Regions from separate parts of the Paenibacillus sp. IHBB 10380 genome, predicted to be linked through region 1. Evidence: riboswitches for the same ligand, from Rfam matches in the RefSeq annotation. Region 1 holds a riboswitch; the other holds the start of a gene.

The links. A riboswitch is a leader RNA that binds a small molecule or an ion and turns the genes downstream of it on or off. The one in region 1 is predicted to bind FMN.
Region 2: another riboswitch for FMN. It lies ahead of UB51_RS01190 (DMT family transporter); the one in region 1 lies ahead of ribD (bifunctional diaminohydroxyphosphoribosylaminopyrimidine deaminase/5-amino-6-(5-phosphoribosylamino)uracil reductase RibD).

The regions. Positions count from the first base shown of each region.
Region 1 covers NZ_CP010976.1:1,155,216-1,160,445, reverse strand. Annotated here, with positions in the region: gene ribH (6,7-dimethyl-8-ribityllumazine synthase) at 1-87, opposite strand, end outside; gene UB51_RS05200 (bifunctional 3,4-dihydroxy-2-butanone-4-phosphate synthase/GTP cyclohydrolase II) at 125-1,366, opposite strand; gene UB51_RS05195 (riboflavin synthase) at 1,412-2,077, opposite strand; gene ribD (bifunctional diaminohydroxyphosphoribosylaminopyrimidine deaminase/5-amino-6-(5-phosphoribosylamino)uracil reductase RibD) at 2,105-3,208, opposite strand; FMN riboswitch at 3,477-3,643, opposite strand; gene UB51_RS05185 (peptidylprolyl isomerase) at 4,071-4,508, opposite strand; gene lysA (diaminopimelate decarboxylase) at 4,781-5,230, opposite strand, start outside.
Region 2 covers NZ_CP010976.1:282,151-287,380, reverse strand. Annotated here, with positions in the region: partial or broken gene UB51_RS01200 (SulP family inorganic anion transporter) at 1-761, opposite strand, end outside; gene UB51_RS01195 (ArsR/SmtB family transcription factor) at 909-1,238, opposite strand; gene UB51_RS01190 (DMT family transporter) at 1,558-2,523, opposite strand; FMN riboswitch at 2,654-2,811, opposite strand; gene UB51_RS01185 (glutathione peroxidase) at 3,080-3,631, opposite strand; gene UB51_RS01180 (NAD(P)/FAD-dependent oxidoreductase) at 3,754-4,785, opposite strand; gene UB51_RS01175 (ABC transporter ATP-binding protein) at 4,843-5,230, opposite strand, start outside.

The sequences.
Region 1 (5,230 bases):
ACTTGTAATAAATTCATTGAAACGCCCTACAACAATACCATATTTCAAACCTTCCGATACTAAGTTACCTTCAAAATAATGTGCCATACTAATCAACTACCTCTCTTATTGTATAATGTAATTTTTAAGAATTAGGATCTTCGTTCTGTTCTATATCATCGAATGTCATGAGATGACCCAGCTTGGCTTGCTTTGTATGCAAGTAAAGGGTATTATCCTCATTCTCTTGCATTTGAATAGGGACACGCTCTACAACTTCTAAGCCATAACCTTCTAGTCCCTTGATTTTACGAGGATTGTTCGTTAACAATCTAATCTGACGTACACCCAAATCCTTGAGTATTTGAGCACCAATGCCATAGTCACGTAAGTCTGCGGCAAAGCCGAGCTGTAAATTAGCATCCACGGTGTCTAAGCCTTCTTCTTGAAGCTTATAAGCCCTCAATTTATTAATAAGACCAATTCCACGACCTTCTTGCCGCATATAGAGCAAGACCCCACTACCTTCCTTCTCAATCTGCTTTAGAGCAGCAGCAAATTGCGGCCCGCAATCACAGCGATGAGAATGAAACACATCACCGGTCAGACATTCGGAATGCACACGGACTAGCACAGGCTTAGTGGCGTCTATCTCTCCTTTGACAAGAGCCAGATGTTCCTTATCATCTACTTCATTCGTATATGCGATCGCTTGAAATTCTCCGAAATCCGTTGGCATTTTCACGGCAACTTCACGTGTCACAAGCTTCTCTTTCTCATTACGATAGTGAATCAAATCTTTAATAGTAATGAGCTTCAGGTCATGCTTCCGTGAAATTTCCACTAAATCAGACAATCTAGCCATTGTACCATCTTCCTTGATGATCTCACAGATCACACCTGCGGGATATGCACCACACATCATCGCTAAGTCGACAGCTGCTTCTGTATGCCCTGATCTCCGAAGGACCCCACCTTTCTTAGCAATCAGTGGGAACATATGTCCCGGTCTTCGGAAATCGTTGATCTTCGCATTGGGGTCCATGATGGCTTTGGCTGTGAGTGAGCGTTCATTTGCGGAAATACCTGTTGTTGTATCTTTATGATCTATCGAGACTGTAAAAGCTGTCCCATGATTATCTGTGTTCTCTGACACCATCGGTTTAAGATCTAGCTCATCAGCACGCTCCTGGGTAATGGGGAGACAGACTAATCCACGACCTTGGCTAATCATGAAATTAATAACTTCTGGTGTTGCCTTCTCCGCTAATGCAATAAAATCTCCCTCGTTCTCACGGTCCTCATCATCTACAACGATGACTACTTTACCATGCATGAGATCGTATATAGCATCTTCGATAGGATCAAAAACAATTTCATTACTCATCATTGATTCCTCCTGTAAAGTTCTGAAACGAACGAATTTACTGCTTTATGCGAATCCATGCTGAGCTAAATACTCTTGACTAATTCCAGATGGCTTACCTTCATCTTGCTGTCCTCTAGAGCCGTAATTCAGCAAATGATCTACATATTTCCCCAACACATCGCATTCAATATTTACCGTATCTCCCGGCCGTTTCTGATTAAGAACAGTCTGTATCAACGTATGCGGAATGATAGACACCTGAAATGTATGGCTATTCACTTTCACCACGGTCAAGCTGATTCCATCAAGTGTAATAGACCCCTTCGGAATAATGAATCTGAATAACTCTATATTCGTAGGTGTAATCTCATATACAACGGCATTCTGATCGCGTGTGACATGATGTATTGTACCTATGCCATCCACATGTCCCTGAACCATATGTCCACCAAAGCGTCCATTGGCAATCATAGCCCGCTCCAAGTTCACCTTGCTACCTGACTGAAGATCCTTCAAATTGCTATTACGAAAAGTCTGGGGCATAACGTCGGCAGCGAAAGAATGCGCGTCTATCGAGGTTGCCGTAAGACATACGCCATTCACGGACACACTATCGCCAATCTTCAAATCATCCATGACAATCGATGCTGAAATATGCAGTACCATAGCTTCTCCTTGACGAGTTATCGCTCGCATCGTACCCATTTCTTCAACTAATCCGGTAAACATGGAGTAACACCTCCTCTGTTAGAAACTTTAGGCCCACACAGGTATCCCACTGATACACACATTATCTCCCAATCGTTCTACTTCCAACGATGATAAGGTTACTGCATCCTTCATCAATTCACTTCCTGCAAAAGAGAAGCTACCCGGAGCATCGTAACCACCTACAATTTTGGGGGCCAAATAAAGCACAATTCGATCAATCAGTTTCGCTTCTAGCATGGCACCGTTCAATGTTCCTCCTCCTTCAAGAAGGACAGAACCCATGTTCAATCTACCCAGATTCGCTAAAGCAACTTCGAGGTTGACACGTGGATCCTCACCACACGGAATTACTGTGACACCCGCCTCTTGAAGTCGTTCTGCATTAGTATGATTCATGGAGGCATCAGTAGTCAGCACAATAGTCTGTGCCTGACCATCCATAACAAGGTGAGAATCCAACGGAATACGTAATCGAGAGTCTACAACAATTCGGATCGGATTCAAGCCATCAACAGGTAAACGTGTAGTTAAATGCGGATTATCCGCAATCACCGTCTCCACACCGACCATAATTCCTTGATGTCGATGCCTCAACGTATGGACCTGCTCCCGCGCTGCATCATTTGAGATCCATTTACTATCGCCAGTTTTCGAAGCAATTTTGCCATCTAAAGTACTGGCTGTCTTCAGTGTGACAAACGGAATTCCTGTCGTAATATACTTGATAAACTTCTCGTTTAACTTCAGTGCACGTTCTTGAAGTACGCCAACTTCAACCTCAATTCCATGCTCACGCAACATCGCAATACCTTTACCCGCTACTTGGACATTAGGATCTTGACAAGCCACTACAACCCGTCGTACACCTTCTTTAATTAAACGTTCACTACAAGGCGGTGTTGTCCCATAATGACTACATGGCTCTAAAGTAACGTATACGATACTATCTTTCGCCTTCTCACCAGCCATATTGAGTGCATGAACTTCCGCATGACACGTTCCCCGCTCAAGATGAGTACCCAGTCCAACCATGACACCGTCCTTCACGACAACACATCCAACGACAGGATTGATCCCTGTCTGCCCTTGCGCTCGCTCAGCCATATCCAATGCCAAGGACATGTAAAACTCATCATTCATAATCTCCATCATTTATCTTCATTCACCTCCGTTTTATGTGATTGACAAGCTTTTTCGTATAAACAGAAAACCCCGTATCAGATGAACGAATCATCCGAGACGGGGTTATTATGGAAGATAAATAGATTACACAAAAACAAAGCGAGAGATAATTCAGCAATACAAGCAACACAAAATGAAATAACACTTCATCTGCGTTACATTGTGAAAATCGCCACAACCTTCTGTTGCTTTACTTTTATGAACCGCACTCACTTAAAATGAGTTGCGTTAGCTATTTATCCTTCTCCCATCCAGACTATACTGTCGGTCCCAGAATTACACCAGGTCAACCGTACGCCTAAGTTACACGCGTACGGGTCACGGACTAAGTTGTATTGTAAGAAAGTCTAACAATACTCCATCACCGTCGGTAGGGAATTTCACCCTGCCCCGAAGGATAAATCAATATGACATTGTTCATGAAGAACAACTATTTATGTTACGAATATTACCACCTAAGAAATAAAAACACAAGGGTTTCTTCTATATTTTATAAAGTAACTTATTTAATAGAATGAACTATATGTTAAACTATGTTACCACTAGAGATTGCCACAAGGAACGCTTGATATCACTATATTGTACAAAATGACGGATCATCCCACACACAAGCAGTCGTACGATTCCTTCTTATTCCGAGCGTGGGTTCACGTTGTTCCTATGCTGAAGCATTGGAACTCGTAGCTGACGTTATCGTCACTAAATTAGTGCCTACTCCTTCTCTAAGTAACAAATCGTTTAACGATATTTAAAATAAAATAGAAAAATAGCCCTTTTTATCCACTTTCATGCTGAATAAGAGGGCTACTTTCTATGCTATTTTAAGATTTTAAGCTTCGTCCCAGACCTTAACTTCTTTCATCTTATCATTAGCTTTGATAGTATCTACGTGTTCAATTCCACTGATCACTTTACCAAATACAGTATGAACTCCATCTAAATGTGGTTGAGGAGCATAAACAATAAAGAATTGACTACCACCAGTATCTCTACCTGCATGAGCCATGGACAATACGCCTCTGGCATGTTTAGTTGTGTTGCTAGTCGCCTCACATTTGATCGTATACCCTGGTCCACCAGTACCCGTTCCTGTTGGGCAACCGCCCTGAGCGACAAAGTTAGGGATAACACGGTGAAAACTTAGGCCGTTGTAAAATCCACTATTAGCTAATTTCTCAAAGTTAGCCACTGTGTTAGGCGCTTCTTCTGGTAAAAACTCGATTTCGATGACTCCACCGTTTTCTAATTCAATTGTTCCTTTTTTCATTATGATTCCATCCCCTTAAAATATTTTGTAATTCAATTTAAACTCAATACATCAAATCATTTACTTATAAGTTGTCTGTTTTTTAATTCAAAAAAGGAGATCATTAACAGACATCCTATAGTTTACTATGAACAGGTACCTTAAAGCAAAAAAAGACAGTGCGAACACAGAATTAATTCATTTCAGTCTCTACACATGATCAAAAGGGATACACCCTACGTTGCACTAGCAACGTAACATGATCCCTTCTGACAAGATAACAATAATCCTGTTTATTTCGTTACTGCTTGTTTAGCAATTCGTTCAGGAATGAGGTCGTTGCCAACAATATCTTGTAGGCTCTCACGTTTCACGACTAGATCACTCTGACCATCCTTCACGAAGACAACTCCTGGACGACGAATACGATTGTAGTTACTTGCCATGGAGTAATTGTACGCTCCTGTACAAGATACAGCCAGCAGGTCGCCACTAGATACCTCAGGAAGCTTCACGTCCCAAATTAACATATCCCCACTCTCACAGCATTTACCAGCAATGGATACCGTCTCTTGCGCTTCTTCTAGCGCGCGATTGGCAAGTACGGATTCATAATGGGATTCATATAGCGCTGGACGTGGGTTATCCGTCATACCTCCATCAACAGCTACATATTTACGTACACCTGGAATGTTCTTGTTCGTACCTACGGTATAAAGCGTTGTTCCCGCGTCCCCTACAAC
Region 2 (5,230 bases), 870 kb from region 1:
AGCATAGCAATAAGAAAGGCTGGACCTATGAGGTTCTGTACAGTACCCCATGTTATATTTGGTATATGAAATTGAGGAAGTGAACTCGGAATAGCACCGAAGGAAGATTCAATGGTAGCTACATGTCCTTCAAAAAATATAGCTGCAACTACACTCGATATCACAAGACCAACCAACGAACCTGGAATCTTTGGTAGAAATTTAGAAGTTAGTAAGATAACTGCGAAGCAAAGGGCTGCAGTAATGACACTGTATGAGTTAATAGTCGTGATATGCATAACGATTTCCTTCATATTAGGCAGGAAATTCTCATGGCTCTTTAATCCCTGTAGTCCTAACAATTTGGCTATCTGACCACTGAAGATAATTACAGCAATACCTGCAGTAAACCCGACCGTAACCGGCTTAGGTATAAACTTAATGAGCACCCCTAGTTTAAATACACCCATGAGTACTAGAATCATCCCTGCCATGAAACCAGCAACCAATAAATTTTCATATCCATATTGGATAACTATAGCGAAAATAATAGGAATAAATGCACCCGTTGGTCCCCCAATTTGAAATTTGGATCCACCCAACAGAGAAATGATAATTCCAGCAATGATCGTTGTATAAATCCCATATTCCGAATTCACTCCAGCAGCAATAGCAAATGCCATCCCTAGTGGAATGGCGATAATCCCCACGATCAGTCCAGAGATAAGGTCTTTCCGTAACATTGATTTATTATAACCCTCGAACCTTCCTGTCCACTTCATCCCATGTACCTTCTTTTTCTAATATTTGAATATTTGATTATTTGAATATATAGAAAACAATACGCCTATCAGTTGATCATGTCAAACACAAAAATCACCAAAAAAGGCGACCCCTAGCGTTACTTAAGGATCTCCCCGTCCGAAGATTTATGTCTCTTTCCGTATACCTTCTAGTAGTGAGATAGCATCAACAAGGTGATTATCAAAAATTTGCTTAGCAACCGTCAACAAATCTTTAATTAGTGGATCTCGTAAAGAATAAATAACAGAGGTGCCATCCTTCAATCCGTATACGACATTTCTATTTCTTAATACAGCCAATTGCTGAGATACAGCAGAACCTTCAGACCCTAAAATAATTTGTAGCTCATTAACATTCTTATCCCCTTCACATAGGACTTCAAGGATTCGAATTCTCATGGGATGCGCTAAGGCTTTGAAGAAATCAGCTTTAAATTGTTGTATATCTTGATTCATATTCATTGCTCCTTAGTCGCCTTAGTAACTTATATTATTCATGATGTAAACACTACATTATCATAGCATATATGATTTTGCCATGAACATAATAATACACCCTTCCAGTACTTCGATACACGAACCAGACCCACCTCTATAACTATTTTCAAAAAAATACGGCGCCTACACTTAGACGTCGTCTCAATAGATTTTGATTAAACACGACATGTACAAGACAAAAAAACGGCAATTGAACTATTGTTCAATTGCCGTTCACTTATTCAATTAGAACCTAACGTAACTTAACTTTCTAAGTCTATTCTCTTTAACAGAGCGTCTACAATCCCGCTTTTACCGATTGGCTCTGTCTAGAGATAACGAATAATGCGCCCCATATAAGAACGAATCCTAAAATTTGAGCACTCGTAATAATCTCTTGAAATACAATCCAGTTAATCAGGACACCGACCATAGGGAAGCTTAATTCCGCAAATGTAGCTACCGAAGCCTTGGTCGTTGTTAGTCCCTTATAATATACGAGTAAACTAAGTAATCCGGGCAACAAGGCTTGACCCAATAAATTGAGCGATACTCCCGCAATAGCTAAGGTTCCCGTAGGTAAATTCCAAGCTGCTCCTTCACTCCATGTAATAGCAAATAACAGAGGTAAAGCCAATATGAAGCGTAATGAAGTCACCGTCTCGTATTTCATTTGTCCAACCATTAAACGTCCCATAACCGTTGAACCACCCCATAGAGCTGCTGCACCAAGTGAGAATAAACTACCCACTTGAACAAATTCATTCCAATGACCAAATGGCACTTTAAAACCAAACGTCAGTAAATACGTTCCCACAAGAGCTAAAATGAACAAAACGGAAAAGTGTCGTGGCAATCTCTCTTTCAATAACATTCTAGCCAAGATAATGGCAAACAATGGCTGTAATTTCTGAAGTAACAATACAGCATTGATATTACCATCAACCAATCCCTTCGTGAACAATATCGTTGCAAACGCTGAACCACCCCATGATAAAAAGAGTAATGCAGCAACATGCTTCATTCCAAGTCCCCGGAGTTCACTGCGCTGTCTCCACAATATTGGAGCAACAAATAGCACAATAATAATATGCTCAAGTAATACAATTTGCGTTGAAGTAAGTGACTTCAACAATATAATCCTAAATAAAGGATCAACACCCCAGAGCGCAGCCCCCAATACAACTAACCAGAAGCCACTACTGCTCCCCTTTTCTTTTGGTAATGATAGCTTCTTTTGTACATTTACACTTTCGTTATCCATATCCCTATCCCCTTAGCCTGAATATGGGGTTCTTATGCGGAAAGCCCCCGTTTCATCGACACTAATCGATAGAAGCGGGGGCTGATCAAATAAGCTTGTAGGGAATTTAAATTCCACAACATGCCAATCTCTTGATCTTCTCCCATCCGGACTTTACCGTCGGCCTTGGAATCTCACCAAGTCAGTCACCATTTCTTATTCAAAATGGCGAGTCGCGGGCTTAAGTTCATTCAAAGATAGAAGGACTTTCACCGCCGGTTAGGAATTTCACCTACCCCGAAGATCCATATTCATAATGTTTAAAATGTGATGTTTCAATTCTAAGCTAATAATACTACGTTATCTTATCTTACTCTGTTACAATAGTCACATTCACTTTATAAAATGACGTATTTTAAGCAAATTCATTGATTTGCATTCATTATACAATAAAACTACAAAACTTGTCGAAGATTAAATCCAATGAAGAAATCTTTGTTTTATCAAAACCTTAACTTCATATCTTCCAGTTATAACAATAAAAAGACTTAATACTTGTACTAAGTCTCATTCATTCTTATAATAAGCTCTCAATATCCTGCTCCATATCAATGGTATCTGTCATGGCTTCAAAACGATGAATCACGTTACCATTTCTATCTAATAAGAATTTAGTGAAATTCCATTTAATAGAATCGCCATGCATATACTCTGGCACTTTCTCATTGATGACTGAAGTTAATAGCTTAGATACAGGATGAAAAGGATTAAATCCTTTAAACGGCTTAACCGCTGTCAAATAGTTAAACAATGGATGAGCATGCTCATCTCTCACATTCAACTTTTCAAACATAGGAAACGTTACCCCGTAATTCAACTTACAAAAAGTTTTAATTTCTTCATTGTTACCAGGTTCTTGATCATCAAAATGGTTGGAAGGAAACCCTAATACCACAAATCCTTTGTCTTTATAGCGATCATATAATTTTTGTAAATCTTCATACTGATAAGTAAATCCACATTTACTGGCCGTATTTACAATCAATACAACCTTTCCTTTAAAGGCTTCTAATGAACTAACTTGACCATTCATTCCCACAGCTTGAAAATTAAAATCATAAATACTCATCTTAGTTTTCCTCTTATTCATATGTAATAGTTTATTGTTACTATGTTTATTCTAATCGAAATCATGATTAAAGTCATGATTTCGATTAGATAAATTAAACCTCAAACCATGAGATGAATCGACTACAGAGTTGCTTCAATCTTCTTATTCTTCTCAACAAAGCGCTCATTATGAGAAGATACATACGCCACCTTAGAGGCTTCGGGATCCATATATAATTTAGCACTGTTCAAAGCTAGTGCTCCATCGACGAAAGTCCCTGCAATCAGCCGTACTTTGCTAGGATGACTTACAAAATCACCTGCAGCAAATATCCCAGGTATGTTTGTCTCCATCTTGTCGTTTACCACAAGTAAATCATCTTGAATATTTAGTCCCCAATCGAGTATCGGACCATAATCACACCTCATACCATGATTGATGATGACATGATCAACATCAAATCGGATAACTTCCTCAGTCTCCATGTGCGTGACTGACACCTGATCAATTGATGTTCCATTTCCATGTAACTGAGTCAATGCGTAGGGTGTCCGTACGTCTACAGAGGACTGCTTCATCTTAAGCACGTTAAATTCATGCCCCCCGAATCGATCCCGACGATGTACAACGGTGACACTTGCAGCAATCGGTTCCAATTCATTCGCCCAGTCAACTGCTGAATTACCGCCTCCTGAGATAAGGACATGCTTCCCACGGAAACCTTCTAGCTCTTGTACGGTGTAGTGTAGATTGGTTACTTCATAACGATCCGCACCCTCGATATCTAACTTTTGCATGGTCAAGATACCATATCCAACGGTCAGAATAACCGTTCGAGTCAAGTGCTTCTCCCCCGTTGCGGCAGTCAATAGAAAATTTCCATCAGCTAACTTATCGAGTTTCGTAATCTGCTGGTTTAAGCATACGGTTGGATCAAACGTTCTTGCTTGCTCATCCAGCTGTGAGATTAGCTTCTCTCCCATAATGGGAGTAACCCCCCCAACGTCCCAGATGATTTTCTCAGGATATATAAGAATACGTCCTCCCAGCTCAGGTCCGTACTCAATCAATTTTGTCTTTAGATCACGCATACCGCTATAGAAGGCAGTGTACATTCCTGCGGGGCCTCCACCGATAATAGTAACATCAAACAGTTCTAATCCTTCAGTCATGACAATTCCTCCAATATGATTTATCGATTTACAAACGTATTTTCATGAACCTTTCCGTCATATATCAAAATTGAATTGAGCACGATGTAATCTACTATACATACCACCAGCCGCTAGCAATTCTGTATGATTTCCTTGTTCGGTAATGCCCTCTTCTGTAACGACAACAATGCGATTGGCATTCTTGATCGTTGCTAGGCGATGTGCGATGACTAATGTAGTGCGACCCTCTGATAGTTCAGCAAGGGATTCTTGAATAGCTGCTTCTGTCTCCGTATCCAGCGCTGAAGTGGCTTCATCGAGAATAAGAATAGGAGGATTCTTAAGGAACATTCGTGCAATCGAAAGCCGCTGCTTCTGTCCACCGGATAATTTCACGCCGCGCTCACCAATTAGCGTATCCAGCCCTTCATTCTGTGACAGAATAATTTCCTCCAATTGTGCA